Regions from separate parts of the Paenibacillus sp. DS2015 genome, predicted to be linked through region 1. Evidence: predicted binding sites of a transcription regulator. Region 1 holds the regulator's gene; each other region holds the start of a gene.
What was found. Region 1 encodes Rex, which represses fermentation and respiration genes when NADH is low (regulators of the CRP and FNR family bind a similar motif). Its sites were predicted from a motif close to TTGTGAAATATTTCACAA; they were not measured.
Positions count from the first base shown of each region.

Region 2: a site for Rex is predicted at 2,660-2,677, ahead of nadA (quinolinate synthase NadA). Genes of this name have one in related genera too.
Region 3: a site for Rex is predicted at 3,295-3,312, ahead of J2T13_RS16480 (cytochrome ubiquinol oxidase subunit I). Genes of this name have one in related genera too.

Region 1 is NZ_JBNPWS010000033.1:30,698-36,945, reverse strand. Features, by position in the region: gene dinG (ATP-dependent DNA helicase DinG) at 1-2,020, shown strand, start outside; gene J2T13_RS21635 (redox-sensing transcriptional repressor Rex) at 2,060-2,731, shown strand; gene J2T13_RS21630 (amidohydrolase) at 2,700-4,007, shown strand; gene J2T13_RS21625 (DUF5590 domain-containing protein) at 4,044-4,556, shown strand; gene J2T13_RS21620 (hypothetical protein) at 4,829-5,371, shown strand; gene J2T13_RS21615 (AAA family ATPase) at 5,364-6,248, shown strand, end outside.
Region 2 is NZ_JBNPWS010000030.1:45,114-51,361, forward strand. Features, by position in the region: gene hpt (hypoxanthine phosphoribosyltransferase) at 1-371, shown strand, start outside; gene ftsH (ATP-dependent zinc metalloprotease FtsH) at 482-2,539, shown strand; gene nadA (quinolinate synthase NadA) at 2,955-3,893, shown strand; gene nadB (L-aspartate oxidase) at 3,934-5,550, shown strand; gene nadC (carboxylating nicotinate-nucleotide diphosphorylase) at 5,540-6,248, shown strand, end outside.
Region 3 is NZ_JBNPWS010000019.1:27,778-34,025, forward strand. Features, by position in the region: gene J2T13_RS16465 (hypothetical protein) at 1-1,232, shown strand, start outside; gene J2T13_RS16470 (hypothetical protein) at 1,291-1,773, shown strand; gene J2T13_RS16475 (methyl-accepting chemotaxis protein) at 1,921-2,952, opposite strand; gene J2T13_RS16480 (cytochrome ubiquinol oxidase subunit I) at 3,425-4,825, shown strand; gene cydB (cytochrome d ubiquinol oxidase subunit II) at 4,812-5,828, shown strand; gene cydD (thiol reductant ABC exporter subunit CydD) at 5,828-6,248, shown strand, end outside.

The sequences.
Region 1 (6,248 bases):
GAAACATCTTATTATTGAAGCGGGAACGGGTACGGGGAAATCACTTGGTTATTTGATTCCTGCCATATATCAGAGTGTCAAGAACGACCAAAAGGTGATGGTAAGCACCCATACCATTAATCTTCAGGATCAGCTTCGAGAACGTGATGTTCCTTTACTTACAGAAGTTGTCCCTTTTCCTTTTAAGGCTGCTGTATTTAAAGGTAGACAGCATTATTTGTGTTTGAGAAAATTTGAACATAAAATAAATAAAAAGGACTTTGCAAATCCCAAGGAAGACCTGCTTATAGCTGCCCAAATGTTAATATGGTTAACACAGACGTTGACAGGAGACGACGAGGAGCTGAACTTAGGTGGCCGAGGAGGCGACTTCTGGGAAACTGTAGCCAGTGATTCCGAATCTTGCTTAGGTCGTGCTTGTCCTTGGTTTCGTAAATGTTTCTATCATAGAGCGAAGCATGAGGCAGGAATTGCGGATGTCGTGATTACGAATCATTCTAAGCTTTTTACAGATATTAAGGCAGGGCATCAGCTATTACCAGCGTATGAACATTTGGTGATTGATGAGGCTCATCACTTAGAAGAAGTAGCTGGTAAGCATCTGGGACTTCAGATGAAATATTTCACGATCGTGCATACCTTAACACGACTGTACAAGGATAATCGTAGTGGGCAATTGCCTGCCTTACGCCAGCAAATTTCCTCTTCAGGGTATGAGCGGGCTTCTGAGTGGTCTTCACTTATTGATAGATTAAGTGGCGATTTGGTTGAAGTTAAGGAGCATTGGGATCGACTTAGTGATATGCTGTTTAGCCTTCTGCCTGAACGTAGTGATGCCGCACCGGGAGATACCGGTCAGTTCGTTCTACGTCTACAGCCTACGAAGAAACCACAAGATTGGGAAGCCTTATCTGCGCTTGAGCACCAGATACATGTGATCCTGAGCGATGTGGTTCGCAAAGGCGAGAAAATGATAAATGAACTTAGAGACGATCATGATGAGTACAACTCAGACAGCTTAGTGACAGATATCAGTGGGTTATTCAAGGACCTGAATGCAGAGAAAGAGGATCTTCGCTTCTTCATGTCACTCAAAGAAGAAGGAAATGTATATTGGATGGAAGCCAATGGTCATTTCAGAAGTAAGTCCTTACAATTGTTCGCAGTTCCTATAGATGTGAGTAAGCAGTTAAAGGAAGTATTCTTTGATAAGAAGAAAAGTATTATACTAACATCTGCTACACTTTCGATTGAAAAGTCATTTCAGTATATGATCGAGAACTTGGGCCTACAGGAAGCGGCAGATACTAACCGATTAATGACAGTCCAATTACCCTCGCCGTTCCGTTATCGTGACCAGGCACTGCTCGTGATTCCGCGTGACTTTCCGAGTGTGAAGGGGAGCATTGGCGATGTGCTCTTCGTAAATACATTGGTTAAATCTTTAGCAGATACAGCCGTGGTGACAAAGGGTAGAATGCTCGTATTATTTACATCATATCGAATGCTTCGTCAAGTGCACGAACCCTTGCGTCAAGCACTCTCTACTAGCGATATCACTGTCCTAGGTCAGGGAGTGGATACAGGGAGTCGAAGTAAGTTGATTCGCCGATTCCAAGATAGTAGTGCTTCTGTGTTGCTAGGTACGAGTAGCTTCTGGGAAGGTGTAGATATACCTGGGGAAGCGTTGACTTGTCTTGCTATCGTCCGCTTACCATTTCAACCGCCGAATCATCCACTTGTAGAGGCCAAAAGTGAGCTTTTGCAACAACAGAAGAAGAATCCTTTCATGAAATTATCGGTACCTCAAGCGGTGATTCGATTCAAGCAAGGGTTTGGCAGACTTGTACGTACAGCAAGTGATCGAGGCATTGTTATTGTGTATGATACACGCGTTATAGAATCTTATTACGGTAAATATTTCCTGTACTCGCTACCTGGCCCCAAAATGGAACACATGCCAATGAATCAGATGGTTCCGCGGATATCTGAATGGCTACATGAGGGTGGGGCATCTTGAATCGGCGAGATTCTATAGCAATAATTAGGAGGAGCAAGAATGAAATCCGAGAAAATATCAGAAGCTGTGGTCCGCAGATTACCTATCTATTTAAGGTATCTGTCGGAGCTTCAAAGCCGAGAAGTTGCTACTGTCTCTTCGCAGGAATTGGGTCAAAAGCTTGAACTAAATCCTGCACAAATCCGTAAGGATTTAGCCTATTTCGGTGATTTCGGTCGTAAAGGAATCGGATATGATGTTGCTTATCTTATTGAGAAAATTCGCCATATTCTGAATCTTGATCAGCGAATAAATGTGGTATTGGTGGGAGCCGGGAATTTGGGGCAAGCGTTGTCCAATTACAATACGTATCTCAAAGAAAATTTGAAAATTATTGCTGTGTTTGACTCTTACACACCTAAAATAGGCACAGAGATTAATACATTAAAAGTACAACCGATGGAAGAGCTTCATTCGACAATTGTTAATAACAACATTCGAATTGGGATCATTACAGTTCCGGCATATGAGGCACAAAGCGTAGCTGACCAACTGATTAAATCAGGCATCGAAGCGATATTGAATTTCGCACCGACAATTCTAAAAGCACCTCCTTATATTCGGATTCATGCTGCTGACTTTACAACAGATATGCTGAGTCTAGCTTATTATTTGAACAACGGAAAGGAAGAAGAAATGGATGACAAGCTCACCGACGAAGTGGATCATTAAGAACGGAACCTTTGCTGTTTCGAATAGTGTACAACCGGTTATTCGAGGATATATGGTTATTGAAGATGATCTCATTACGTACATTGGAGAACAAGCACCCCCTGTTGAACAAGATATTCCCGTGATTGATGGGACTCATTTGTTCTTTTTACCTGGATTAGTTAATACGCATGGGCACGCTGCAATGTCATTACTGAGAGGGTATGGAGATGATCTAGCACTTCAAGTGTGGCTTCAAGAAAAAATGTGGCCAATGGAAGCGAAATTCACTTCAGAAGACGTGTATTGGGGAACGTCCTTGTCTGTCATGGAAATGTTAAAGGGGGGGACTACAACCTTCTTAGATATGTACGACCATATGGGACAAGTGGCTAATGTTGTTGAAGCTTCTGGCATGAGAGCCGTATTAATGAGGGGGGTTATTGGTCTATGTTCTGAAGAAGTTCAGAATGAAAAGATCAAAGAAGCCATTGCCTTCGCTAAGGATTGGAATGGGCAAGCAGATGGAAGGATCACTACGATGATTTCCCCACATGCACCTTATACATGCCCTCCAGCTTTCTTTGAGAGATTTGTACAAGCGGCTCATGATTTAGATCTACCTATGCACACGCATATGTCTGAAACGTTGACTGAAGTCCAGCAGAATGTGAATGATTATGGCCTCAGACCCGTGGAGCATTTAGAGAAGTTAGGGATGTTTACACGACCTTCCTTGGTAGCACATGGTGTTCACTTAAACGATAAGGAAATTGACATATTGGCTAAAAATAATGTCGGTGTATCGCATAATCCAGGTAGCAATTTGAAGCTCGCAAGTGGTATCGCACGAGTGACAGATCTGTTGAAAGCAGGTGTTACTGTTTCTTTAGGGACCGATGGAGCGGCAAGTAATAACAACTTAGATATGTTTGAAGAAATGCGACTAGCTGCATTAATACACAAAGGGATCTCGGGAGATCCAACAGCCATTCCTGCGGCAGAGGCGCTACGTATGGGTACTGTGTATGGAGCTAATTCTCTATTCCTAGACCGTGTAGGAAGTCTTGCTCCTGGCATGAAAGCGGACTTCATTGCTGTAAATACAGATCAAGCTCATTTCTTACCTCATACTGACTTCATCTCTCATGTTGTATATTCAGCAAGTGCTAAAGATGTTGAACATGTATGGGTTGATGGTAAACAGGTTGTGAAACACGGAGCTTGTCTAACGCTCGATGAAGAACGCATTCGTCGTGAAGCACAGTTAGCATTCGAGGGCTTGTTGTCTCGTTAACAGCAGGGGTCTCACTCTCGGAGAAAGGAAGTTCAAGTGAAGAACAAAAAAAAGTGGTTTTTTTTTGGTGTTGTTATTTTTCTGCTGATATTGTTTGGACTTTATAGATATTACATATATATCATTCAAGATCAACACAGTCAGGAAGCGCTCGCGATCACTGCTGCCAAACAAAATACAGAGCTAGTAAAAGTAACGGATACACAGAAGTCAGTGTGGGACACTATTTCTTGGGTTATAGAAGGTAAAGATAACGAACAGAGAGATCTTATGGTCTGGGTTCAATTCACTGAAGATAATCAGCTCGCCTTGGAACAGGATGCAGTACACAGCGAGTTATTAGAGAATGGCGTATCCAAAGGTCAAATCCGATCAAAGATCATAAGTGAGTTACCGGGCATAGATGAAATCAGGATTCAAGCGGGAATGTATTATGGTGAATATGTATGGCAAGTGTATTATTTTGAAAAGGACCATTACTATTACCGTTTTTATAAGTTTAGAGATGGTTCACCCATAGGAGATCGCTATACTTTACCTAATCTATAAATAAGAGGTTTACAATAATATGACCGAGATATCCTTCGTGGAATCTCGGTCGTTTTTTATGGATGGAATGATAACGCTGAATGCGACTGGGTTCGACAATAACGACTATAATAAAACATAAAATTTTAAATATAGCCACACTTTACCTGCAAAATCTGATATACGATGTGATATACTTTATCATAGATTATTGATATACGATTTCGTATAAGAATAATATATCTATTTATAAAAATAAGTTTTCTGTCTATAAATGAAAGGAGAATGACTAGTTGAAACCACGTGTATTACCCATAATTATTACTGTCGTCCTCTCTGGTGCCCTTTTATTTGGTGGATGGTTTTTCTATCGGCAAATCACTTTGCAAAGTCCCTTACAGAGTATCGTGACCAAATATGAGGGAGTTAACAGCGCTCAAATGGACATCACGCATGACAAGATTGTTTTGAAACTTGATATTAAACCAAATACGCAGTTACCAGGACTTGTTCAACAACTAAAGACTGAAGGGAAGTCATCGATTGGAAGCCGTACTCTTCAATTTGTTGTTGTAGATTATTCCTCTGATATATTGAATGAGTTCTGGGAGAAAGCGATGTTTTCAGTAGCTGAAGCTATGGAGAATAAACGCTATACAGATATCCCTAAGACTCTAGAAGAAATGGCACAGGCTTCAGGCGATGTGAAAGTGACAACCCAAATGGATGATACAAATGTGTATGTGAATTTGATTAGTTCAACAGATGCTAAAGCTAGTAAATTCATTATTCTTCCTCGTGATCCAGGTAAATTGGAGGTGTTTAACAATGCCTAGATGGACTAAAGAAGTTTTGATTGGTTTCGTACCTGTGCTTCTTATTTTCCTTGCCTTTATTGGCGTGAATATTATTCCGGTACTCCTTGTAGTTGCGTTAGTAGGCGTTCTGACATTGATGAAGATGCGCGGTGGGATTGCGGTAGGTGCATCTGCTGATCGGAAACGGAAGAAGAAAGGTCCAGGCAAACTAACCTTCGATGAAATTGGAGGTCAGGACCATCCCAAAGAAGAATTGATGGAGGCTCTCACTTTTCTTATCCGACATGAGGAAATTCAGAAATTTGGCATTCGTCCATTGAAAGGGATTCTACTTACAGGGCCCCCAGGAACAGGGAAAACCTTGCTAGCAAAGGCAGCTAGTCAATATACGGACTCTGTGTTTGTAGCAGCATCAGGTAGTGAATTTGTTGAGATGTATGTGGGAGTTGGTGCTGGAAGAATCCGTGACTTATTCCATGATGCCCGTAATCAGGCAACGAAAGAGAATAAGAAAAGCGCAGTTATTTTCATAGATGAGATTGATGTTATTGGTGGTAAACGTGAAGGTGGGCAACAGCGAGAATATGATCAGACTTTAAATCAGTTATTAACGGAAATGGACGGTATATATAATTCCGATTGTCCACGTATTCTTCTTATTGCAGCAACAAATCGTAAAGAAATGTTGGATAGTGCCCTGCTTCGTCCAGGGCGGTTCGATCGACACATTCAAGTGGATCTTCCTGATAAAAAAGGTCGCAAGCATATTCTAGAGATTCATGCGAAGAATAAACCTCTCGCAGAGGCAGTTAATATGGATAAGATAGCTGAGGAATCTTTCGGATTCTCCGGAGCTCAGCTCGAAAGTGTGATGAATGAGGCTGCAATCTACATG
Region 2 (6,248 bases), on a different contig from region 1:
TACCAATGGAGCTTGATTTTATGGCTGTATCTAGTTATGGTGCATCCACTAAATCTTCAGGTGTTGTCAAAATCATCAAAGATTTAGATGTTTCTGTAGAAGGTCGAGATGTCTTAATCGTTGAAGATATTATTGATAGTGGGCTTACACTCAGCTACTTAATCGAGCTATTACAGAATCGTAAAGCTAAATCTACTTGTGTGGTTACCTTATTTGATAAACCGGCAGGTCGCACTGTAGCCTTGGAGGCTGATTTTACAGGGTTTGTTCTACCCGATGCTTTCGTTGTTGGTTATGGTCTTGATTATGCTGAGCATTACCGGAATCTACCCTACATTGGGATTTTGAAGCCGGAAATATACAGTAACTAGTGTTAGAAATCCTGACCCATAGTTTTTTATGTTAACACATAAGGGTCTCTATTGAGATAGCCCAATAGGCTATGGTAAAATAACTTAAGTGTTTCGAGAGGAGGTAGGGGATGAATCGGTTCATCCGGAATTCTGGTTTTTATTTAATACTTTTTTTAGTCGTGGTGGGCATTGTACAATTCATCGGTGGTAGCGGTGAAACTGCTGATAATCCTAGATATGACCAACTACGTCAACAGCTTAAGGCTAATAACATTGAGACTATAGAGGCTCAATTTGACGGGTATGCCTATCTTGTGACGGGTCAATATAGGACTGAACCAGCTGATGTGAAATCGAAGGATTTCTCAACTTATATTCCTGCTACTGATATTGCCTTAGATGAAATTGTACAGTCGAGTGAGGTAAACAAGTTTAATTTAGATATTGTACCGATGAAAGGACAGAGCATTTGGTTAACATTGCTGTCTTCTTTCATTCCCTTGATTCTTATGTTCGTGATCTTCTTCTTCTTGTTTAATCAATCTCAGGGTGGCGGCGGCAAAGTTATGAACTTTGGTAAGAGCCGAGCTAGAGTATATAGCGAAGAGAAGAAAAAGGTTACCTTTGAGGATGTAGCAGGAGCAGATGAAGAGAAACAGGAACTTGTAGAAATTGTTGAGTTCTTGAAAGATCCTCGTAAGTTTGCAGCTGTAGGTGCACGTATTCCTAAGGGTGTCCTTCTTGTAGGTCCTCCAGGAACAGGTAAGACTCTCTTAGCTAAAGCAGTTGCGGGGGAAGCGGGAGTTCCTTTCTTCAGCATTTCCGGTTCTGACTTCGTGGAAATGTTTGTCGGTGTTGGTGCTTCCCGCGTACGTGATTTGTTTGAGAATGCTAAGAAGAGTGCTCCATGTATCATTTTCATTGATGAAATTGATGCCGTAGGACGTCAACGTGGCGCTGGGCTTGGTGGCGGACATGACGAACGTGAACAAACACTTAATCAGCTACTTGTTGAGATGGATGGATTTGGAGGTAACGAAGGAATTATCATCGTTGCCGCAACCAACCGTGCAGATATTTTGGATCCAGCATTATTACGTCCAGGTCGCTTTGACCGCCAAATTACAGTGGATCGCCCAGATGTTAAGGGCCGCGAAGCGGTACTGAAGGTTCATGCTCGTAACAAACCATTAACCAAAGATGTACGATTGGATGTTATAGCGAAGCGTACTATTGGATTTACGGGTGCAGATCTTGAGAACCTATTGAATGAATCTGCCTTGATTGCTGCGCGTCGTAATCGTCGTGATATTTCCATGAGTGAAGTGGATGAAGCGATTGATCGGGTCATGGTAGGTACTGAGAAGCGTAGTCGTGTTATTAGTGATCGCGAGAAACGCATTGTGGCTTATCATGAAGCGGGTCATACGATTGCGGGTTACTTCTTGGAGCATGCAGATGTCGTTCATAAAGTTACTATTGTTCCTCGTGGCCGTGCGGGTGGTTATGTTATTATGCTTCCTAAGGAAGACCGCATGTTAGTGACTAAGAATGAACTGTTAGATAAAGTAACCGGTCTACTTGGCGGACGTGTGGCTGAGGAAGTATTTATCGGAGAAATTGGAACAGGCGCATATAGTGACTTCCAACAGGCAACAGGGATTGTACGCAGTATGATCATGGAATACGGAATGAGCGATAAGCTCGGACCGATGCAATTCGGATCCACTCAAGGTCAAGTATTCTTGGGTCGTGATATCGGACATGAGCAAAATTACAGTGATTCTATTGCATATGAGATTGATCAGGAAATGCAGAACTTCACCAACTATTGTTATGAACGCTGTAAAGATCTATTGATCAAGCATTCTAAGGAAATGCATCTTATTGCGAATACACTGTTAGAAGTGGAAACACTGGAAATGGATCAGATTAAACAATTGATCGAACAGGGTTATCTAGATGAAGAGAGCAAATCTGAGGGATCAACGGATGATATTGCTGAGGTGAATGGTGCACCGATCATCGATACTATCGGTGATGTAACTGTACGTATTCAATCTCAGAATGATGGAACAGAACCTACCCCAGTAGGAGATATTCCGAATACCACTCCGGGTTCATCTGATGATGATGACAATAGTAACTCAGGCAATGAAGGTGGAATTCCTCCAGAGTCCAAATAAATAATGATGCTGTAGCGTAATAATAAATCCGAAAACACATTTGTGTTTTCGGATTTATTTATTTTTCGGTAAACGATGGCTATTTGATGATTGACGTTAAAGTCATAAATCCTTATCTGGAGGTGCAATATTTCACATTACTTATCGGTAAAGAGGGATATAAGTGGTTCTAAAGGTTTATTCCCCTAGTGTATATTTATAATAACAATCGTGCGATGTTCTTTTTAAGCTGTTTAAGGACTTGTCAATTGATTGACAGACTGGTGAACGTTGTGTAAATTAGTTGATAAACGATTATGGGATACTTAGTGCATTTTATTGCATAGTACAGGAAGTAGAATAACTGACTTAGTGACTTAGCTGGACCGTAATTATAAAATCTACGGACATAAATAAATAAAGGGGTTGAGGGGTAGTGGAAGCACTCGCACTAGAGCGCAAGGCAGAACAGAATAGGGAACTGCGTGAACGACTTATGCAACTCAAGAAGGAACGTAATGCTATTATTCTGGCTCATTATTATCAACGAGATGAGATTCAAGAAGTGGCTGATTTCAGAGGAGATTCATTCTTGTTAGCACAGAAAGCAGCGCAGACAGATGCAGATGTCATCGTATTCTGTGGCGTTCATTTCATGGGTGAGAGTGCTAAGATACTAGCCCCAAATAAAACCGTACTTATACCGGATGAACGTGCAGGCTGTCCCATGGCAGATATGGTCAATGTAGAGGGTCTTCGTAAGCTTAAAGCAGAGCATCCGAATGCTAAAGTCGTAACTTATATTAACTCATCTGCAGAGATCAAAGCAGAGACGGATATTTGTTGTACCTCAGCTAATGCTGTGAGAGTTATTCAATCTGTTGATTCAGATGAGATTATATGGGTTCCCGATAAGAATTTAGGACATTATGTACAACAACATACAGACAAGAAAATGATTATTTGGGAAGGGTATTGCAATACTCACGATATGTTAACCGTAAAAGATGTATATGAAATGAGAGCTAAATATCCAAACGCCCCATTTGTAGTTCATCCGGAATGTCGCCCAGAAGTCGTTGAATTGGGTGATTTCGTAGGAAGTACTACGGCTATTCTTGAGTATTGTAAGAAATCTGACGCTAAAGAATTTATCGTAGGCACTGAGGACGGTACCGGCTTTCAACTTAGACTAGATAGTCCAGATACAACATTCCACTTCGCGACTAAGTTTCTAGTATGTCCTAATATGAAAGTAAATAATCTTAAAAAACTGGTAAAATGCTTGGAGACAATGAAGCCACAAATCTATGTACCTCCTGCTGTTGCCGATAAAGCTAGAATTTCCCTAGAGCGCATGTTACAAGTCCAGTAGCATGCGCTACTCTTTCTCATAAGACAGGTGAAGAATGGTCATGACTCCACAATATTTAGTAGATTTTGATCTCGCGTCTCTGCCAATAGTGAAGACAGATGTAATCGTAGTTGGATCAGGTATCGCAGGATTGTTCACGGCGATCAAGGCAGGTAAAGATAGAAATGTCATTATGATTACGAAGAAATCCCTTATGGAGAGTAATACTCGCTATGCGCAAGGGGGCATTGCCGCTGTTACCTCTGAGGAGGATTCACCGGTCTACCATCGGCAAGATACACTGCTGGCGGGGGCCGGTCTTTGTTCTTCTACCTCAGTCGATATACTGGTTAATGAAGGGCCTCATGGCGTCAGAGAATTGATTCGATTAGGAACCGCATTTGATGAGGAGAACGGGGAACTCGCGCTAACCCAAGAGGGGGCGCATAGTCATAGGCGTATATTGCATGCTAACGGAGATGCAACGGGTTTTGAGATCGTTCGTGCATTGTCCGAGAAAGTTATAGCACAAGATAACATTGAAGTCTGGGATAATCATTTTGTTATCGATGTAATTACAGATCAAGGGGTATGTGTTGGTGTGCTTGTACAGGGTCCAGAAGGCCAGCGGGTATTCGTTCAAGGAAGTGCTACGATTATATGCTCGGGCGGGGCGGGACAATTGTATCGTTACACGACTAATCCTGAGGTCGCTACCGCAGATGGTATCGCTATTGGTTACCGGGCAGGAGCTCATATTCGGGATATGGAGTTTATTCAATTCCATCCAACAGCGCTATGTTACCCGGGTGCGCCAAGGTTCTTAATATCTGAGGCTGTACGCGGAGAAGGTGCTACATTACGCAATATTAAAGGTGAGCGGTTCATGGAGAAATATCACGAGCTATTAGAGCTTGCCCCAAGAGATATTGTGGCCCGTGCCATTGTAAGTGAGATGGAAGCTACGAAGTCTACATTTGTTTACTTGGATATTACGCATGAACCCGCGGATATGGTCAAACATCGGTTTCCGAATATCCATGAGACTTGCATGGTCTATGGTTTAGATATAACGACAGACTGGATTCCAGTGGCTCCAGCTGCACATTATATGATGGGTGGGATTCAGACCGACTATAATGGAGAGAGTAGTGTATCGAGGCTGTTCGCATGTGGAGAAGTATCTTCTACGGGAGTGCATGGTGCTAATCGTTTGGCCAGTAATTCCTTATCTGAAGCGATTGTGTTCGGACGCCGGATTGTGAAAAGAATTCAGGAATTGCCCCCACTCGATTGGTCAACAAGCGCACTCGTGGTAGACTATAAACGTAATGACATTCCTACGCAAGCCATCGTTGAGCGGAGATTGAAACTGCAGAAGGTCATGGTTCGTTATGCTGGACTCCGTCGAGATCATATCCAATTAACGAAGGGATTGGAAGAACTTAATCGGCAACTGCCTATTTTTCAATCAGCATTGTTTAGAAAAGAAGAATTTGAATTCGCGAACATGCTGACCTGTTCATTGCTTATTACAACTGCAGCTTTAGCACGTAAGGAAAGTCGTGGTGCTCATTACCGAGAAGATTACCCTAAGCGTGATGATATCGCTTGGCGCAAACATCTATTACAGTTGCGCGGGCATGAAATAGTGGAGGAAGTCAGTGATGATGTTTAGTGGATATAATGAGAATTTAGTGGAATCAATACAATTTTGGCTAAAGGAAGATGTGGGTTCAGGGGATGTAACAACGCTCTCTACCATACCAGAAGGTCATCAATCTAAAGGGATTATTCATGCCAAAGAGGCGGGTATTATAGCAGGGATTCCAGTAGCGAAACGGGTCTTTGAAGTGGTCGACCCTTCTCTGGTTTTTATTGCTTACGTAGAAGAGGGGCAAGAGGTTCAGAAAGGTACAGTGTTAGCTGAGATCGAAGGAAGTACGCACCAAATTCTAACAGGTGAGAGATTAGCACTTAATTTGCTGCAACGTCTGTCTGGGATAGCTACGAAGACACGTAGCTACGTTGATGCATTACAGGGTCTTCCAGTTCGACTTGTAGATACACGTAAGACAACACCAGGACATCGCATGCTTGAGAAGTATGCTGTACGTGTTGGTGGCGGGGCTAATCACCGTTTTGGACTATATGATGCGGTTATGATTAAGGATAACCATATTAAAGGTGCTGGTGGCATATCTCAGGCGGTTAGTCGTGCGCGTGACCATATTCCACATACTATGACCATTGAAGTGGAGACAGAGAACCTGGATCAGGTGAATGAAGCCTTAGAAGCAGGCGTCGACATCATTATGTTAGATAATATGAGTTATAGTATGATGTCACAGGCTGTTAAGCTTATCAAGACCGAAG
Region 3 (6,248 bases), on a different contig from region 1:
TCCACATTTCCATCTACTTAATGTTTATTACAGGATCGCTCACACTGGTGCCATTAATCGCTGGATCGTTCAAGTTTGGGATTGGATTTTTCCTCCTGTTCTTAATAGAGATTATCCTCATGGATGTCTTTATAGTGGTCGTAACAGCTCTTTTCTATTTGTTCGTTCTTCGTTTCTTTAATGGTGAGAAGTTAAAGGATATGATCAATTATGTACAGATTGCTCTAACGCTTGTCATAACAATAGGTTACCAACTCATTTCGCGATTATTTAATGTTTTAGATTTTCAAATCGTATTTGAAGGGAACTGGTGGCAGTATTTTATCCCTCCACTTTGGTTCGCAGCTCCGTTTGAGATGTTGATTCAAGGGGATGTACGCGTAGCATTTATTCTATTCTCTTTGTTATCCGTGGTTGTGCCTATTGTGGCTATTATGATCTATGTGAGACTTATGCCGTCTTTTGAGCATTATCTACAGAAGTTGACGGATAGCAGTATACCTAAAAGTAGAAAATGGTTCAGTGGATGGGGCAATATTTCTCATATCATTTGTAAGAGTTCAGAAGAAAGATTATTCTTTCGATTTACATCTGACATGATGCGCAATGAACGTGATTTCAAGCTGAAGGTGTATCCTTCTTTAGGATTTTCTCTTATCTTTCCTTTTATCTTTCTTTTTAATGGTTTGCAAAGTGAAGGACTAGAGGGCATTTCCTCTGGAAGAATGTATCTTTTTATATATTTTATGGCTACACTGATACCCTCAACGTTAATGATGCTGAAATTTTCTGTGAATTACAAGGGAGCCTGGTTGTATCGAACGATGCCGTTCCAAGATGCAGCTGGCATCTTCAAAGGTAGCATTAAGGCATGCCTAGTTAAATTGATAATGCCGTTATTCGTTCTAGAGAGTATTGTGTTCCTTTGGATTTTTGGATTTCGTATCATACCCGACTTGCTTGCTATATCGTTAACTGTAGGGATCTACGTGCTTATTAGCTTTGCTGTATTAAGAAAGGCGCTACCTTTCTCTGAACCCTATCAGGCAACTCAAAGTAATGAGGGGCTAAAGGTATTCTTTCTAATCCTCGTTCTAGCGTTATTTGCCGGAATACACTTGTTATTCACTACGTTGAATTATGGGGTTTACATCTATATGATATTACTTATTATGGGTAATATTATAGGATGGAGAAAGGCTTTCACAACAATTCCTATTTCATCCTTTTGATTATCTGTTTCATAAGTAGTACATTAATAAGGGAGTAATTAAGGAGGTTTCTAGATTAATGTATTACGAAGACAACGAGAACCTATCCATCATGACGTACACACTCAACAGTGGCATTAAAGGAACTGTCCCTTTATCTAATAAGCAAATTCAGGAATGGTTAGAGAGTTACAAATCAAACACCAAGTTTATTACTGCTATTGGTAAGGAGTTTTTTGGACTAAATCCAGATTTGGTTGCAGATTTCAAGGTGCAGAATCGTTTCTCTAGCTATGTGGAGATGCTCAAACCGGTTTCTAGTGCAGATCAAGTTAGCACGGAAGAGCTGTCACAAGCCTATGAAGACAACATGGTATACTTTAAGGTCGACTGTAAATGCGGAACAACCTACACAACTTTTTCGCAATACTATACAACGAAGTGGTTCTGTTCTAAATGTAAGGAAATTGTATTCATGGATAAGAAAAAAGGGAAGGTTCCAACAGACAAAGGCGAGGCATGGTACATGACGAACAAGTACTTTGTAGAACGTGAGTCGTAATAAGTTGATATCCCTACAGACACTATACAAATAGACCACTACCCGAGGGTAGTGGTCTAATTTGCGTAACATAGAATGACAGCATGTGAGAAGTGATTGAATGATTATGAATACGATCGGACCCTTAATGGTCTAAAGACTCATATGTTATATCTTGAAACGTTCAATTAATGTATGAAGCTTATCAGACATAAGGGAGAGAAGCGAGGCTGAAGAATCGACTTCTCCAATTGAAGCGAGTTGCTGCTGGGAAGCTGCTGATACACCTTGGGCTCCGTTCAACGTCTGATTGGCAACTTCGACGAGTTCGAGTGTTGAGGAAGTAAGGTATTGAGAGTGATCAGATAGCTGATGGACAGCGTTAGCTATATATTCATTATGTGCTGTGATTTGGGAAGCGTTAGCTTCAATTTGCTCGAAGTAATGACCGGCATTTGTAACACTTTGGGCTCCCTCTGTCACTTGAATAACGGTTTCAGTCATTCTTTCACTGGTTAGTTCCATTAGTCTTAACGTCGTTAATACAACATTAGAAATATCTTCTGCCGATTGAGCTGAACTCTCGGAGAGTTTCCTCACTGAACTTGCTACTACGGCAAATCCCCTCCCCTCTTCTCCAGCTCTAGCAGCCTCTATTGCAGCGTTAAGTGAAAGTAATTTGGTTTCCTCAGAAATCTGACTAATGATACTTAGCATTTGCTTGATTTCATGCGAGTGATTTCTTAAATTCTCGATTGTAACCGATAATTCTTGAATGCTCCCACTCATATGCAGCATTTTATTTTTGGTTTCACTCATAGATGACTTGCCTGTTTGAGCATTCTGCAAGTTGTCTGCTGCGGAGACCAGCGCGTGCTCAGTGCTAACAGATATCTCTGATATGAACTGTGACATTTCGGTCATCTTGTGAGAGCTTGATTCTAAGCGCTCAAGTTGTTTCTCTGCGCCATCAGCCATCTCTAAGATGATAGATAAGGTTTGCTGGCCTGCTTCCTCGGTTTGTTTAGAGCTTGCAGATAATTGTTCAGAAGAAGATGCGACTTGGTGTGAAGTATCGTTGACCTCACAGATCAGGTTCTGGAGACTAGAGGTCATTTTGTTGAAATCTGCTGCAAGAGCCCCAATTTCATCACGGCCTTTGAAATGCAAAGGGGGTTGTGTTAAGTCACCTTCAGCAATGAGGTGGACGCTTGCTAAACAGGAAGGAGAGAGGCTTCACCAAGACGCGAATGATAAGGTAGACAGCTAACGAAGCCGCGAATGATAAGGTAGACAGCTAACGAAGCCGCGATAAATAAGATAGCTCCAATGGTAAAGGGGAGCATAAGAATTTCAATCCATCTTTTATAACCTCCGTTTTACCTAATGTGTTACTGTTTATCTTTTAGTTACGTAATTACGCGCAACTGCTAAAAATTATAACGGAAATGAGTCAGTGAGTGTCTGTATCTTATATCACTCTGATTTGAGATCTGGGGATCTGGTTATTATTAGGATGAACTGGTTGTAATTTTAAATATTGTGTGACAAACTTCACATTGGACCTTGTTTAGGTGGACGAGTGTGATAAATATCACATTCCCAATGAAGACGGTCTGACAGAATATAAAAAGATGTTATAAAATTATCAATAGAAAGAAGGATTAGAACCATGGATCCGGTTATGCTCTCTCGCATTCAATTTGCGTCGACAACGCTGTTCCACTTTATCTTTGTACCCTTGTCTATCGGATTAGCACTGTTGATCGCGATTATGGAGACAATGTATGTTATAAAAGGTAAAGAAGAGTACAAAAAGATGGCTAAATTCTGGGGGCACCTGTTCCTGATTAACTTTGCGGTTGGTGTGGTTACGGGGATATTGCAAGAATTTCAGTTCGGGATGAACTGGTCGGATTATTCTAGATTTGTAGGAGATGTGTTCGGGGCACCGCTTGCTGTCGAAGCATTGCTTGCATTTTTCTTGGAATCTACATTTCTCGGATTGTGGATTTTTGGATGGGACCGCTTATCGAAGAAACTTCACCTCATGTGTATATGGTTAGTTTCTATTGGGACAATTATGTCAGCTTTCTGGATTCTAGTCGCGAACTCGTTCATGCAAAGACCTGTAGGGTTTACCGTTAATAATGGGCGAGCGGAGATGAATGATTTCCTTGCATTGATTACGAACGGACAGGTATTATTGGAATTCCCGCATACGATTCTTGCGGCATTCATGACCGGAGCTTTTGTGGTTACAGGTGTCAGCGCATATAAAATATTGAAAAAGAAGGATGTTCAATTCTTCAAGAAATCTTTCATTATTGCTATTATAGTGGGAATGGTTTCATCTATAGGGGTTGCACTCGTTGGGCATAGCCAGGCGCAGTATCTAGTAGAGACTCAACCGATGAAGATGGCAGCTTCGGAAGCACTTTGGGAAACAAGCTCTGACCCAGCTCCTTGGACCGTTATAGCATCGATTGATCCGGAGAAGAAGGAGAATGGGGTAACCTTCAAGATTCCATATCTACTTAGTTTCTTGTCCTATAGTAAATTCTCGGGAGAAGTTATAGGGATGAATGAGCTTCAAGCTCAGTATGAAGAACAATATGGACCTGGGGATTATATCCCACCCGTACGTACGACTTTCTGGAGTTTCCGTATCATGGTTGCAGCGGGTTCGGCTCTTATTCTTCTGTCAATGTATGGAGTCTATTTAGTTGCTCGTAAGAAGCTAGATCAACCTAACAAATGGTTTATGCGTATCATGATATGGGCTATGTCATTACCATTTATCGCAAACTGGGCGGGATGGATTATGACTGAGATTGGTCGTCAACCTTGGACGGTTTTCGGATTGTTTAAGACTGAAGATAGCATTTCACCCAACGTTTCGGCAGGACAGATCTTATTCTCCTTAATTACATTCTCGCTGGCGTACACGATATTAGCATTTATATTGGTCTATTTATTTGTTCGTGTGATCAAAAAGGGGCCGAATCATTCGGATTCCATGGATGAACAATCTCACGACCCATTTGATAAGGAGGGTTATCATGTCTCTTAATGAGTTGTGGTTCTTGTTGATTGCTGTGCTATTTATTGGTTTCTTTTTCTTAGAGGGTTTTGATTTTGGAGTAGGGATGTCCACAACGGTTCTCGCCAAGAATGACACGGAGCGTCGTGTATTAATTAATTCTATAGGTCCGTTCTGGGATGCCAATGAAGTATGGCTCATTACAGCAGGGGGTGCGATGTTTGCAGCTTTCCCGCACTGGTATGCCACATTATTTAGTGGATTCTACACCGCCCTTGTATTTGTACTGCTCGCTTTGATAGGCCGTGGTGTGGCTTTTGAATTTAGAGGTAAAGTGAATTCAGAACGCTGGAAGAGAACTTGGGATATCGTTATTTTCTTCGGTAGCCTACTTCCGCCACTATTGTTCGGAGTTGTATTCGCTTGTCTGATTCAAGGGGTACCTATTGGCGAGGACATGAATATGAATGCTGGATTCTTTGATATTGTGAATGTGTATACCTTACTAGGCGGTATTACCGTTGTCGTTCTATGTTTGGTACATGGGTTATTGTTTACGACGTTAAGAACGCTTGGAAGCTTACAAGAACGCGCTCGTATTATGGCTAAGAGACTTCTTATCCCACTTGCAGTTCTAATTGTAGCTTTTGGAGTTATGACCTATTACGTAACAGATCTATTTGAAGTTCGGGGGACGATTCTGACCCTGATTGCTATTGTTGGAATGATCGTATACCTATTAGCTGGCTTCTTCATTGCTCGGAAGAAGGATGCTTGGGCTTTTGGAATGACAGGTGCTGTGATTGCTTTGTCCTTCGCTTCGATCTTTATTGGTTTGTTCCCACGAGTGATGATTAGTTCGATTAATGATGCTTTTAGTTTAACAATTACGAACGCTGCATCTGGGCAATATTCACTCAAGGTCATGTCCATTGTCGCCTTAACATTGCTTCCATTCGTCTTGGGATATCAAGTGTGGAGTTACTTCGTATTCCATAAACGGGTGAACGAGAAAGAACATATGGAATACTAATGGACCGTAATTTACTGGGCTTCAAAGGGATTAAGCCTGTTTTTGCGGCGGTGGCACTGCTGACCTTGGTGCAAAGTGTATCCATACTGCTCATGGCAAGAGGGTTATCGGAAGTGATTTCCGCCCTCTTTGCCGGTGCTCCACTACAAGAACAAAATCAAGCTATTCTTATGTTTGTTGTCTCATTTCTAGTTCGCCATTTGACGAATTTCTTTCAACAGAAGATTACACATCGCTTTGCGGAGACTACGGGGACGTTGCTCCGTAAACAGTTGATGGATAAATTGTTTCTACTCGGACCACGTTTTGCTAAAAAGGAAGGCACAGGCAAGTTGGTAACGCTCGTCTTGGATGGCATATCGAAGTTCCGAACTTATCTTGAGCTCATTATCCCACGGATGGTGGCCACGATGATTATAC